3 regions of the Lysinibacillus sp. NPDC056185 genome follow, and region 1 is predicted to be linked to each of the others. Evidence: riboswitches for the same ligand, from Rfam matches in the RefSeq annotation. Region 1 holds a riboswitch; each other region holds the start of a gene.
What was found. Region 1 has a riboswitch for S-adenosylmethionine ahead of metK (methionine adenosyltransferase). Riboswitches for the same ligand answer to the same signal wherever they lie in the genome.

Region 1 (5,114 bases):
TGCAAACCACTTTTGCCCCATTCCTTTTTCTATGTAAAAAGCTGGCCCACCACGATATTCTGTATCTTTCTCTTCTTTATAAATTTGAGCCAATGTCGACTCAACGTAAGCAGTTGCCGCACCGATAAATGCGATTGCCCACATCCAAAAAACAGCACCAGGTCCCCCCATCCCGATTGCTGTAGCTGTACCGGCAATGTTACCTGTACCTACTCGACCAGACAATGCGATAGACATCGCTTGGAAAGATGAAATCCCCTTATCCGATTTTTCGCCTTTAAACATTAAAACAAACATATCTTTAATGTGTCTTACTTGTAGGAACCGTGTGATAATTGAAAAAAAGAGCCCAATTAACAAAATGCCATAAATAAACCACGGTCCCCATAAAATCTCATTAATTTTCCCAACGATTGTTTCCATTTTACCCCTCCAATGTGAAAAAATATTACTTTAAGTCATTATAGTATTACACTTTTCTGAAAATTACAACATTATATTCAAGTAACAAAAAGTTAGTAATTTTCTAGTTAATTGGAGAGGTAATTCACTATTCAATTATATAGCCAATTCTTCGAAGAGCATTATTAATAAAATCACGTATATAAACAAAAATCTCGTCACGCTCTACTTCATGAAATAGATTATGATAACAGTTTGCCCATTCTTTGAATTGAAACTCTGTAAATTCCATCTGATAAAGCCAATTCCGTGTTTGTTTGGTTTCAGTAATATTATCTTTTTCAGCTGTCATAACTAACATAGGCATGTTAGGGAATTCAGCCTTCGGCAATAACACTAAATTGCGCATCATTTGTTGTAGCTCGCGATACCATTTCACTGAAACAACGGATGAAAAAGGAACCTCATCCTTCATCTCATCTCTACCTTCTATACTGCGCGTTAGTGATTCTAATGTAATTTCATGGGTCAGCTTCACATTGGCAGTCAGGGCACTTAAACTAGTTAAAGCATTTGATAGTTTACCTGGCAATAGATTTAAATGAAGCCAAGGTGAAGTTAAAATAATTCCTGCACATTCATATTTTCTTTTTTGCATGGTATGTAGTAATAGAGTCGCACCAAGTCCATGTCCTATTAAAAAGACAGGTAAATTATACGAAAAAGCATTCTCGATTAAATGCCTTGTATATTTGTTGTATTCTTTAAAATCTTCATCGTGAACACTTGAATATCCTACATTTACTCCATGATTAGGTAAATCCCCCATGACTATGTGGAAGCCTTCCAATCTAAGTTTTTCTATAAGCCATGCATACCAACGGTGATTTTCATATGCACCATGAAGAATAGCAACCACAGCCTTTGCTTGTCCATCAGCTTCCCATTTCCACATTTCACATAGTCCTCCTAAAAAAATAATTACACAATGATTATATCGTAATATCTTGATCATTTTAATTTTATATTTCCATCAAGTTGCGTATTTGATACGATAATATTACATCAAAGAAAGAAAAGAGGCGATCCTCATGATCTATCCATTTAAAGGTAAAAAACCCAATATTGACTCTTCTGTTTTTATTGCTGATTATGCAACCGTTACCGGCGACGTTACAATAGGTGCTGAAACAACAATTTGGTTTAACACAGTTATTCGAGGAGATGTATCACCAACAATTATAGGAAAAAGAGTTAGTATTCAAGACCTCTGTTGCTTACATCAAAGCCCCAAATATCCACTAATTATTGAAGATGAAGTAACAGTTGGACATCAAGTAACTTTACATAGTTGTACGATTCGAAAAAAAGCCTTAATAGGTATGGGCTCTATAGTATTAGACGGAGCGGAGATTGGAGAGGGTGCATTCATTGGGGCGGGTAGTCTAGTACCTCCAGGCAAAGTCATTCCTCCAAATAGTTTAGCACTAGGCCGTCCTGCAAAGGTTGTAAGAGAATTAAACGATGAAGATAAAGAAGATATGGAACGCATCATACGTGAATATGTAGAAAAGGGTCAATACTATAAATCTCTTCAACCAAAAAATTAATGTAAAGCAGCTCCACGATTGCTTGGGCAACCGAGCAATATAGGAGCTTATTTTTTTCGTTAAAAAACAGCGAAAGGGGCTAAATTAATGTTAAGCCCCTTTCTGTAATAGTATTTTAAAATATTTTCCCAGCTACTTCATTGCTTTAGCTGAATAGTTTATAAACCTGCTTTTTCTTTTAATGCGTCAGCTTTGTCTGTTTGTTCCCAAGGTACATTTAAATCTGTACGACCGAAGTGACCATATGCGGCAGTTTGCTTATAAATAGGACGACGAAGGTTTAGCATTTTGATAATCCCCGCTGGGCGTAGATCAAATAGCTCGCGTACCCATTTTACAATTTCACTTTCCGTAACTTTTCCTGTTCCAAATGTATCAACAGCAATAGATACAGGTTGAGCAACACCAATCGCATAAGCTAGTTGTACTTCAGCTCGATCAGCTAAACCAGCAGCTACGATATTTTTCGCCACATAGCGTGCTGCATATGCTGCTGAACGGTCTACCTTAGTTGCGTCCTTACCTGAGAAAGCACCTCCACCATGACGTGCATAGCCACCGTATGTATCAACGATGATTTTACGTCCAGTTAGACCAGCATCCCCTTTAGGACCACCAATTACGAATCGGCCAGTTGGGTTGATGAAATATTTAGTATCGGCATCTAGTAATTCACTTGGAACAACTGGAGCAATAACGAATTCTTTTAAGTCTGCTTGAATTTGCTCAAGTGTAGCTTCTTCATCATGCTGTGTTGAAATTACAATCGTATCAACGCGTACTGGTACATTGTTTTCATCATATTCAACCGTTACTTGCGTTTTTCCATCTGGACGTAAATATGCTAGTTCACCAGATTTACGTACTCCCGTTAAACGACGAGCTAATTTATGCGCTAAACTAATTGGTAATGGCATAAGCTCTGGCGTTTCGTTACATGCATAACCGAACATTAAACCTTGGTCACCTGCGCCAATTGCTTCAATGTCAGCGTCTGTCATAGAGCCTTCACGCGCCTCTAATGCTTGGTCAACACCTTGAGCAATATCAGGTGATTGCTCGCCAATAGCAACAAGAACTGCTAGGTTTTCAGCATCAAAGCCGTATTTCCCACGTGTATAACCGATTTCTGCTACAGTATCACGAACGATACCTTTAATATCTACATAAGTAGAAGTAGTAATTTCTCCAGCTACTAATGCTAAGCCTGTTGTTACTGTTGTTTCACACGCTACACGCGCGTTTGGATCTTCTGCTAAAATAGCATCTAAAATGGCATCCGAGATTTGGTCACAAATTTTGTCTGGATGTCCTTCTGTTACACTTTCTGATGTAAACAGTCGACGGTTTGTCATTTGATTTTCCTCCTATTACTTTTACAAATAATATTTGCGAATTAATACGGTACTCATTACCCATGTCAAGTTCGCCCCTAAGGATTGAACTCTCAAGCCATTGTTGCTGTCATTGCACTTTCGCACAGTAAAACAGTTGTTGCTGTCACTACGCTTCCGCACAAATAAACAGCTGCTTCTTTTAACACGAGGATTTTTGAAAGATCCGTCATTATAATAAGGAAAGGACTGTATACTTACCTTTAATTCGTTTTTAACAATAAAAAAATCCTTTTCTCACGCTTACTTAACATGAGGAAAGGAATAATGACTTCGTAACCTTTCACTCTTATCGTTCAAGGGAGTTTCCCCTTGCATCAGATTGGCACCAGCGCATGTCGTGAAATAGTTCATGCAGGTTGCCGGGTTTCACAGGGCCTGACCCTCCACCAGCTCGGGATAAGAGTATCCGTTCAATATCTCATAATACGTAAAAGGTCGAACATTGTCAAATATTTTTAACTTCTTTCAGCGGGTGTCCAACATCGTCCTTTGCTGACGCTACGCTTTCGCGCAAAAAACATTGTCAGGCCCAAGCACAAAGCAGATTCCGGACGCATTGTTTATCTGTAGCGAAAGTAAAGCGACAGTTACAATTATGCCAAGACATAATTGATTGTATTCTTATAAAGAAAGTATGGGATTTATATAGAAACAAATTTGGATTATACTGTAATTTAAAACAAAATAATCCCTACTCTCCACCTTACATCATGTGTTAACATATGTGTAACCCTTTACAGCACATTTTGTAGCAAAAGCAAAGCGTTAGCTACAGAACATGTGGTGGATGAATATGATTGTAGCCCCTTTTCAGTTGAAGACAAGCTCCAACTAATAAAAAGCAAGCTAAAACTTCACATCCTGTGCGAACCCCATGTTAGCCCAAAGCTTCCAAACACAATTTTTGCTGTGTCGAAAGTGAATGTGTGATCACTTATTATAAATAGGGTAAAAAGCATTATCAAAACGAATCAATTTACTTTTTGTCGTTTTCTTGAAAAGTAATAAAATCTGAAAAATAATTTCTGAATTAGTATAGATTATTTAAGCAATTGTGTTATACTATTTTTGAAATTAAGAAAATCTCCCTCAAACTCTAGGGAATACTATAAAAAAGGATGGTATTTAATCGATGAATTCAGTAGAAATTGCAAACGAACTGAAGGAATTATTAAGCGGCGGTAACATTAATGTTCAACTTTCAGTACCACAATTAGCTGAAAAGGCTACTTCTCGTGGTGAAGCTATGTTAACAGTAGATGGCGCAGTTCGTGCAGAAACTGGCAAATACACTGGTCGTTCACCTAAAGATAAATATACGGTAGAAGAAGATAGCACAAAAGATAAAATTGACTGGGGCAAAGTTAACCGACCAATTTCTTCTGAAGTGTTCGATAACTTATATGTAAAAGTAGTAAAATATTTAAAAGAACGTGACGAATTATTCGTATTCAAAGGCTTTGCTGGTGCTGACAAAGATTCGCAATTAAGCATCCAAGTAATCAATGAATATGCTTGGCACAATCTTTTCGCCCATCAATTATTTATCCGTCCAACTAAAGAAGAATTAGCTTCTCATGTTGCTGACTTCACAGTTATTTCAGCTCCTAACTTTAAAGCAGATCCTGCTATTGATGGCACTGCTTCTGAAACATTCATCATTGTATCACTTGAAAAGAAAATTATCCTAATCGGTGGTACTGAA
Region 2 (5,114 bases), on a different contig from region 1:
AGCTATTTGCTTACGGTGGCTGGACACATGTTTGTTCTAGTGCAGATATGCATATTTTTAAGGCAGCACCAGAAACTACACCCATATATAGTGATGCTGAGTCTTCTATTGATAAACTAGCGCGTCTTGCAAAGCCTGTAAACCTAGCTGCATCTATTTCTCTTGCTATAACGATGGTTTTGTGGATATTTATGATGTTTACCACTGGGACAATTCAACACGTTGCAGAGCAAGGATTTGAATATTCCTTTATTTTTACTGTTCCAGCAGTGATGACTTCTGGTGGAGTATACTATCATATGTGGAAGAACCTACGATTAAAATCAAAGCATATATAAAGAACGAACAGCTGAAGTTTATCAGCTGTTTTTTTCATGTTCGGTAAAATGAGGGGGTGGGTTTCTGTTTCAACTAGGCGATTCCGATGAGCCGCTTGGTCAAAGCGTAGTGTTATGAAGAAAAGATAAACTGAACCACAGGAAAAGCTGACTTCATGTCGAAGTATTAGTATGTAGAATATAGATATCTAATTATTTTGAAAATATTTGGGGTGTTTTAGATCATTATATTACAATCTAGGCATGTCCAATGTTTGATGACAATATAATAGTACAGTTGCCTACATTAATTAGTAGTACACTTGCAAAGTAGGAAAACTATAACTAACTACTCAGTGAGAAAGGATAGGATGGAATGAATATTGGGAATAGCGTTGCGCTTATTGTAAGTCTGATTTTTTCAAGCATTTTGGTTCGGGCAATATATCGCGTTTTTGTGAAAAAGAAAGTACCTACTATGACCTATACACCATATGATGATGCCATGAATGGTGGAGGTAAACATGACAATTAAATGAGTGGTTACAAACATCAAACAGTAAGCTGCAGGCTTCATATAACTAATAGTATAAAATATGAGAATCTACTATTATTTCAATAAGAAATAATAGTAGATTATTTTTATTTTATCAATGATAAGATTTACGAAGGGATTTTATCCTGTATTGGGTATTATTTAATCAAGGGACAGTCAATAATTTTGTGTAAATGACAATCCAACCTTTTCGTATAGATCAAAGAATGATTTTGTTTTTAGGAAGGTTAGTTTCAGACATAGCCGTGGTTGATTATGTAGGTACAGCCCTTACTTTTCAAATGTGTATTGGTTTCTTACTTACTATATTTTCAATAAATCTAATCCCTATTATACAGAGGATCATTGGTTGGGAGTGGGTCTTTACAATATTAGCGATTGGACCTATTCTTGGAATTGGATTTATGTTCAAATATAGACGCTACGAAATAACTAATGAGAAAGTGTAATTATAACTTTTAAGTATTATCTCTATCACAAAAAATGAATAGCCTCAAATTGAAAAATCCAATCGTTTTGATTATTTCTTTCAAAACAATTGGATTATTTTAATGGTAAATCAATATTTTTTTTAGTGATGTAGCTCAGGCTTTCTTTTCTTTCGGGTATCCGATGAGGATAGCAATGGTTCCACAAATTCCTATAAGGACTGGATAGAAAGAGTATTGCAGCATGCTCACTGGCGATATTCCGGCTACACTAGCGGCTGCTAGGAATTGGGCTCCATATGGCAGTAGACCTTGGATCGTACAGGAGAAAATATCTAATATACTTGCGGATTTTCTCGGCTCAATCTCATACTGTTCAGCAATATTTTTTGCAAGTGGACCAGCAATTAAAATAGCAATCGTATTATTGGCCGTAGATAAATTTGTTAAACCCACTAGGCCGGCAATGCCAAATTCAGCACCTTTTTTCGATTTAATCCTTTTTGTTGCAAGGTGAAGTAGAAAGTCAATCCCTCCGTTAAACTTAATAACCTCCACCATTCCAGCTATTAATATCGCAAGGAATGCCATTTCATACATGCCTGACATTCCTTCGCCGATCTTTTGAAAAAGGCTCATTAAGTGATAGCTGCCATCCGCTAAGCCAACAGCCCCGGCAAGAACAATCCCAGATGCCAGAACAAGGAAAACATTCATTCCAGCTAACGCTAAAATAATAACCAAAACATAGGGAACAATTTTTACCCAACTATAGCTTAAATGCTCCACTTGTGCAGTTTCACCCATTGTGATAACTCCTAAAATAAGGCTCGTTACAATAGCTGCCGGCAACACAATCCAAAAATTCACCTTAAATTTATCCTTCATTTGTGCACCTTGTGAACGAACGGCAGTAATTGTTGTATCTGAAATAAAAGATAAATTATCGCCAAACATCGAACCGCCAACAATCGCTGCCATTACTAAAGCCATGGAAAGGTCGATATGCTCGCTTATCCCAACTCCAATTGGAGCCAGTGCAACAATCGTTCCCACCGATGTACCCATTGATAGGGAGATAAAGCAGGCGATGATGAACAAGCCTACGACAAGTAAGTTTGGCGGAACGACCGATAAAGCAAAGTTTACAGTGGAGTCCACTGCCCCCATGCCTTTTGCTACCGCTGAAAAGGCACCAGCCAAGAGAAAAATAATGACCATCAGCATGACATTTAAGTTTCCTGCGCCTTTGCAAAAAATATCAACCTTTTGCGCAAACGATTCTTTTCGATTCATTGCCAAAGCCACAGCGCCTGAAATAGAAATGGCTACAATGACAGGGAAGGCGTAAAAATCACCTGTAATAACCCCTGAACCAATAAATAAAATTAAAAAAACAACAAATGGGATCAGCGCCCATGGATTCTCTTTCTTCATGTCTACCTCCAAAAAATAAAATTGGACACGTCTTTTGTCCATTCTTTTTACGATAAAAAGGCCTCTTCTTGTAACAACAAGAAGAGGCCTTATATCTATAAAACACTCCTCTTATCTATCAAGCCTTTGCCTGCTGGATTTGGCACAGTAACTTAAATCATAAGTTCCGCTGCCGAGATTTCATCGGGCCAGTCCCTCCATCTCTCTTGATAAGAAGCAAATATATTATTTTTTTTCACAATAATAAATATTATAATAAAAAGTCGATTTTTGCAACATATTTTTAATCAAGCTTGGTTTAAAAGCTATATTAATTAAGGAAATTGAACAAATAAGAGGTTTAGAGGATAGGAAAGCGTGAATTTTTGGTGTCGCTGTTTTTACGCAGCACAACTTGATTTAACAACTGAAAGGGGGAAAAAGGAGGCGCCCTTAGAATTGGAGGGGCGCCTCACCTAAAACATTTGTGGTAAAAATTCCGTCATAAAGCGTTGATTTTTACGTAGCCATATTTTTAAAATCATACGATGTGTTAGGAGGCGTTGTCTTTTTTGTGGTCTAGCCTTTGCTTCTATTAAACTTTGTAGTAGAGTGCATGTTTCTGTTGCCAATCCTTGAGGATCTACGAGGACGTCAAGTTTATAATCAATTAACTGAGCAGCCTGAACCTTTGCAAGTAATTGTGCAAAGCGAGTATTCATTTCTGGAAAGTTTTCTTCTAGTTCTAAGTCGATTAAAGTATATAATGTTTGTTCAATTTCAGCTTCGAGCGCTTGTAATTGTTCAATGGACGGCTGTGTCAAAAAATCACCTCTAGTATTTCAAAAATGCTGCTACACAAGGACAAAGCCAAGTGCCGCGAAAAGTAAACCGAATAAAACTGTAGTGCATATATAAATAATCGCTTGCCTCCATTTTTTCTGCTCTAAGAGTTGCAAACATTCAAAACCAAATGTTGAAAAGGTCGTATATGCTCCTAAAAAACCAAGCCCTATAAACTGCCAAATCCAATCACTTGGATGTAATGCAAATAGAAAGCCAAGTGCAAAAGAACCCGTTATATTAATAAAAAATGTTGCCCATGGGTATGTATGGACAATCAATTTTCCTAGATAAAATCTTGTTAGTGCACCCAAAAATCCACCGATACCAATCATTATCATACGAAGCGCCCCTTTGCTAGTTTAAATCCTAGCCATGCACAAGCTAAACCGCCAAAAACACTTACAAAAATATAAAGAACGGCTTGTAGCCATTTACTATCCTGCAAAAGTAATAGCGTTTCTAAAGAAAATGTTGAAAAGGTTGTAAAAGCACCAAAAAAGCCAGTACCAATTCCTATAATAACAGGTGTTCGCTTTGTAAACGTTGTAAATAGCCATGCTAAACAAAAGCAGCCAATTAAGTTCATACAAAGTGTCGCAAATGGAAAACCACCGTTATTTGAAAGTACTAGACCAAGGCTATATCGACAGATGGCACCCAAAAATCCGCCGATTCCAACAGCTAAAAATGATTTCAAAGTAAAGACTCCTTATTAAAATGTCTATATTAAAAAGTGTATCATGAGATACCCATTTTAGATAATAGTTAGGCGTTAAATTAAAGTTGGGTGATAAATTAAAAAAGTTAGGCGATAAATTTAAAAATTAGGGCGATAAACCTTGAAATTGTTCCGATAAATTGATTTGGACCCTATCGAACTAGCTTTGTTCGACAGGGTCTTCCAGCGATGTTTCAATAACATGTTTTAATTGAAAAATAGAAGATTGTTGACTTTCGCTCTTCTTGAAAATAAAGACAGTTTCTATTATTTCGTTTAACTGCGGCAAACCATAATAGTAAATGTTGGAGTAGTAGTAAAGGTTAATTAGTTAACACAGCCAATCGTATTGTCTATTTGTAGGAATCAAGGACACTTCTTACCGATTTTATTTCCTTCATCGTAAAAGGAACTTGATTCTTTTAGCCACTCTGCCATCGCACGTGTATACATATAGCATCTGCTTCACACAAGTAGTGTAACAGATGAACTTGTTTCTGCTGTTGCAATCATGTCATAATTTATTACTATGATTGATTATTAACATTGTCAATGACAGTATCGAAGTCTTTATTGGAATCGACACTTTCAGTTATTGTAAAAACATAACCATCTGGATCTTCTATCGTTAATTCTTTTGCATTCCATGGTTGAACTGTCGGCTGTTGAATGATTTTCGTTTTATTTTCTAGTGCAGCCAGATAAATACTATGAATATTATTAGAGAAAACATTAATAATGACAGAGTTAGAAGTGCTGACTTCTTCATCCTTTAATAACATTAAATCTTGATACTTGGCTCCTCTCAAATGTGTCATGGAAGTTGTTCCGTT
Region 3 (5,114 bases), on a different contig from region 1:
GCTGAGCGACTTCTTGGAGATCATCGTCATAAGTGTTACCCGAAGTGGGCCATGTTATGGTGAGGTTCCTCTAATCGATATACCTAATAAAATTGTGTAAAACGATAAGGAGCGAACGATGGATTATAAAATTGTATTTTTTGACGTAGATGGAACGCTTGTTAATTATGAAGATGGTCGTATTGAAGAAAGTACAAGAACCGCTATTAAGCAATTAAAAAACAAAGGAATTCATATTGTTGCTGCTACAGGAAGACCCTTGTCAATGTGCCAAGATTTAAGAAACATAGGCATAGAAACGTTTATTACAGCTAATGGTGCCCATGTTAAGTATCAAGATCGAGTAATACATAAAATGCCTATTGCAAAGGAAATTGTCCACGCAGTTAAGGCTTTTGCTGAAGACAATAAACAAAGTCTATCATTTTTTACAGAACAATTATCGATGAATAACGTCCAAGAAGAAAAGACATTAAAAGCTATGCAAGAAACATTATCTTTGCTAGAGTTTCCTGATATTAATGAAGATATTTTAACGCAAGAGGTTTACTTAATGTGTTTATATGGCGATGAGGATATTGAGAAAAAGTATACTTCAAAATTCCCTCATTTATTATTTAAAAGGTGGCACCCGTATATTACAAATGTTTTGCAACATGATGTTTCTAAATCTATTGCTGTCCATGCTGTACTAGATTATTTCGACTTGAGTCCTGAAGAAGCACTTGCTTTTGGCGATGGAGATAATGATATCGATATGCTGGAGCAGGTCGGCTTTGGTATTGCAATGGGCAATGGTAGTGAAGCATTAAAAAATGTCGCTAATTATGTAACGAAGAAATCAACTGAGGACGGGATTGATTATGCTCTACGTGAGCTGCAAATAATTTAATTATTTGAAAGTGAATAATATTTTAGGTAAATTATGAATCTACCAGTCACTAAGAAAAAACTATAGATATGTTACGATACAACATTGATCCATGTTTCATGGAGAAAATTGTATATAATCCATAATACTCATAATGTTGTCTCATTTGAGTTATTATAAAGCTAACTATTAAAAATTATTACGCTTTAGGTGGGATGATTTATGGCGCATCACGTGCAATCTCTTATTGAACATTATGGATATTTTGGCATCATTCTCATCCTAGTTGGGGGAATTGTCGGTCTGCCACTTCCTGACGAGATATTTTTAACGTATGTAGGATATAGCGTATATCAAGAAACGCTGGCACATATTCCAGCTTTAATCAGCGCTATGATAGGTGCAGCGGGGGGAATTACCCTGAGCTATTATATAGGTTATAAATTCGGACTACCTTTATTACGAAAATACGGTTCGAAAGTCCATATTACTGAACAGAAAATTGACTTTACTAGAAAATTATTTGCAAAAATAGGGCCGGGGTTATTATTAATAGGATATTTTATTCCTGGTGTGCGTCATCTTACAGCATATATTGCGGCTATCAATAATTATCCTTATAAAAAATTTGCTTTCTTTGCCTATACGGGAGCAGTTATTTGGACATTTACTTTTATTACCTTAGGAAAGGTACTTGGGGAGAACTGGCGTTATGTTGGGGTATATTTATCCCGCTACAGTATTTATCTTATAGTATTGTTCCTAATACTAATGTTAATCGTTTATTTTATTTTCAAAAAAAGGAATTCGCCAAAGTAAAAAAGGTCTGATTCAATACCTACTCAGGTTGTGAATCAGACCTTTTTATCTTTTAAGGCAATATTGCAAATGAACGCACAGGGAATCCAGAGGCTTTCTCAGGCTTCGGTACAATATTGAAAATAGCAGCACCTTTTGGAGGGAGCTTATCCAAATTTGTCATGAGCTCAATTTGGTAAGTATCTTGCTCAAGCACAAAATATTCGCCATCTAGCTTACCATTTTTACGAAAATCTGTTGCTGAATCCGTATCAAAGGTTTCGTGGCCAATAGCACTTACTTTTCGTTCGCCGAATAAAAATTGTAACGCTTCTAATCCCCAGCCAGGAATATGATTATTGCCATCAGCGTCTTTGTTGCTGAAAGATTCTTTATCTGGCCAACGTTTACTCCAATCGGTACGCAACGCAACAAAGGTACCTGTTTCAATTTCCCCATTTTCAGCTTCAAAGTCAAGAATATCTTGAACACTTAACGTGAAGTCGTTATTTACTTCGGCTTCTTTTGATTTATCAATAACGATTAGTGGTAGCACTAGTTCTTTTAGCTCCAATTCCTCTAAATAGCGTGTATCTCGCACAAAATGGATAGGTGGATCGATATGTGTTCCATATTGCCCAGGGAAAGTGAATTGCTGCGCAAAGAAGCCATCATCATGGGAAAATAATGTTTCAAATTTTGCATCATCAAACATAAAGAAGTGGGGCGAATTAGGACCAAATGTATGTGTTAAATCCACCCATTCTTTCGATTTCAATAGTTGAATTGCTTGTAAAAGTTCGTTTGCCATAATATCTTCCTGCTTTCTTTTAATTATTTTTGGATGTAACAATAAAAAAGAGCCCTCCTTGTAGAAAGAGGACTCTTGTGCAAAGCAACTAAAGTAAGTCTTCTCATCTTCAAGGCTAAATTTCGCCAATTGGAATTAGCACCATACCTATAGGCTGGTTGCTGAGACTTCATAGGGCCAATCCCTCCGTCTCTCTTGATAAGAAAATGCGATATAAGAATTTTCAGAAATAATGATTACAAGTACTTTAGCATATTTATTTATAGTTTACAAGTTCAATAGGGATACATGGTTAAAATTCATAAAGATGCTAAAGGCAAAAAAAGAGGCCCTCTTTAAAGGACCAACTCGTCACCAACCCAAAATTAGTGTTAGCTTACAACAGCTACTTTCAGTAAATGTTATACGAAATCCATCTGGTGTATAGGTAGTTTCGAATTTTATAGTAATGCCTGTTGACGTAATTAACTTTTCAACTTCTGTTTTATTTGATTGTTGTGCTGCGTTCATAAGATCATGCGCAAATTGCTCTGATTCATCAATTTTATCCGTAAGTAATTGTGCTTGCTGCATAATAACCTTGATCCGATTCGCAGAAGTCTTCAATTTCTTTGTATTGACAATTGGAAATGGACTTCTATTCGTTGGGTTTGTCGGCATTGCTAGATGGCTAGAAGGGTGTTGAATTGTTGGTTGATTTGCCATTACCCATGCCGGATAATAATTAGGATAGACAAAATACGAATAAGGATTGTAATACAACTAAATTCCTCCTATCCTATAGCTGATACATTATCTTATGTACAACAAAGACTTTCGGTGTTAATGGCTAATGCTTTGAAAAGCCTGAGCGAAAAGGGGCTCAGTTCAATGGCTTAAATCTTGACCAATTTATTCTTCCTCAAAAGGAGTTATTAAGATGGATATTCGTGCATACATAAAAAATGGTTTTGAAGTTTACTATGAACGTTATAATCAGGTGTCTGAAGCAGGATTTTGTAGGTGGATGTGCCCTGACGTACCTGAAGAAATGAAAGTAGTTGATATCGATGCAGAGTGGTCTATGTGGAGAATGATTCCTTCCACTGTAACAGAGGAAGATATTCAAACGTTAGAAAAAGAGTTCGGACTTAATTTTCCCGAATGGTATAAAGCTTTTATTTCAACGTATCATCATTATTTTGGTGTAATACCTGACCAAAGTATTGAAGAACCTTTAAATAACGTAAGGGATATGTTTAATCCATCATTATGCACTTTAGGATATCTTCCATTTACATGGGATACAGAGTATGGAAAAATAATTTGTATTGATTTAAATAATAATGCTGATGAAGAAAATTGTGCAATATATGAAATTGAACATGAAATTTTATTTGATGATGATGCCGATATTCAATCGTCATTAGACTATCTGTATCCAAATTTCAAGGCATATTTTGATGATACTTTCCTTGAATCTAATAAATAGCAAAAAGGAAGGGGCTTTTTAGAAAGCACCTTCCTCACATTTTTACCTATAGCAACATACCTATTGTTTGTTTCTATCAAAGAGTAACCATAGAAATGTAGTAGCTGCGGCAAGCATCACCATGCCGAATCCGTATATAGGTGTATGAGCTAATGATTGGTGGCGAACGATGATTCCTCCAATGTATGATCCTAGAAAAATACCAATGTTAAAGGCTGAAATATTTAATGCTGAAGCCATTGAAATAGCTGATGGTATATATTTTTCTGAAAGCTGAACGGCATAAAGCTGTAATCCCGGTACATTCATAAACATAAATAGCCCCATCATAAAGACCATTATTAATCCAACGATGGATGATTCTAAAAAGAAGTTGATGCCGAGTAGTGCTAATGCTAAGCCTAGAAAAATAATAAAGATTGAACGCAAAGGGTTATTATTAGCAAAATGACCACCTAATGTATTACCGATTGCTACACAAATACCGTATACAACTAAGATTATGACAATTGCTTGAGGTGAATAGCCCATATATTGCTCTAGAATAGGGGAAACGTAGGTATATACTACGAATGCGCCACCATATCCAATTGCTGTAATAAAGAGAATTAATAACATTCGTATATTCCCTAATACTTTCCCGATATCGCGAATAGATATTGGATTACCTTTAGATAATTGACTAGGCACAAGCAGAGCATTACTAATTAATCCGATAATGCCAATAACGACAATGAAAATAAACGACATTCGCCAATCGGTTACTTGTCCAATAAAAGTTCCTAGCGGGACACCAGTGACAGTTGCTAATGTTAGCCCAGTGAACATAAAAGCTATTGCACTTGCTCGTTTATTAGGTGCTACAACTTCTGCAGCGATAACAGAGGCAATGGACATAAACACGCCATGTGCTAATGCTGAAATAACACGACCGGTTAGTAGTAATGAGAATGATGGTGCTAGGGCTGCAAGTAAATTACCGATAATAAAAAGGACCATAACGAGCAATAATACCTTTTTGCGACTAAGACGCGATGTTAAGGCTGTTAAAAGCGGTGCACCAATAGTTACACCTAGTGCATATATGGATACGGTTAAACCCGCAGTACTTAACGTTATACCGAAATCTTCTGTAATTAATGGTAGAAGTCCGACGCTTATAA

Region 2: linked by a shared signal. The riboswitch ahead of ACMZ42_RS19530 (Na+/H+ antiporter NhaC family protein) and the one ahead of metK (methionine adenosyltransferase) in region 1 are both predicted to bind S-adenosylmethionine.
Region 3: linked by a shared signal. The riboswitch ahead of ACMZ42_RS04295 (cyclase family protein) and the one ahead of metK (methionine adenosyltransferase) in region 1 are both predicted to bind S-adenosylmethionine.

Annotation. Positions count from the first base shown of each region.
Region 1 covers NZ_JBLLLQ010000030.1:29,385-34,498, reverse strand. The annotation lists gene ACMZ42_RS22045 (alanine/glycine:cation symporter family protein) at 1-423, opposite strand, end outside; gene ACMZ42_RS22040 (alpha/beta hydrolase) at 551-1,357, opposite strand; gene ACMZ42_RS22035 (gamma carbonic anhydrase family protein) at 1,494-2,012, shown strand; gene metK (methionine adenosyltransferase) at 2,171-3,367, opposite strand; SAM riboswitch class I at 3,693-3,812, opposite strand; gene pckA (phosphoenolpyruvate carboxykinase (ATP)) at 4,542-5,114, shown strand, end outside.
Region 2 covers NZ_JBLLLQ010000023.1:57,955-63,068, forward strand. The annotation lists gene ACMZ42_RS19520 (DUF2812 domain-containing protein) at 1-338, shown strand, start outside; gene ACMZ42_RS19525 (DUF3951 domain-containing protein) at 694-852, shown strand; gene ACMZ42_RS19530 (Na+/H+ antiporter NhaC family protein) at 1,458-2,738, opposite strand; SAM riboswitch class I at 2,847-2,954, opposite strand; gene ACMZ42_RS19535 (hypothetical protein) at 3,194-3,541, opposite strand; gene crcB (fluoride efflux transporter CrcB) at 3,572-3,901, opposite strand; gene crcB (fluoride efflux transporter CrcB) at 3,898-4,260, opposite strand; gene ACMZ42_RS19550 (VOC family protein) at 4,809-5,114, opposite strand, start outside.
Region 3 covers NZ_JBLLLQ010000003.1:53,034-58,147, forward strand. The annotation lists gene ACMZ42_RS04285 (Cof-type HAD-IIB family hydrolase) at 119-892, shown strand; gene ACMZ42_RS04290 (DedA family protein) at 1,094-1,690, shown strand; gene ACMZ42_RS04295 (cyclase family protein) at 1,743-2,480, opposite strand; SAM riboswitch class I at 2,581-2,685, opposite strand; gene ACMZ42_RS04300 (hypothetical protein) at 2,832-3,242, opposite strand; gene ACMZ42_RS04305 (SMI1/KNR4 family protein) at 3,400-3,951, shown strand; gene ACMZ42_RS04310 (MFS transporter) at 4,012-5,114, opposite strand, start outside.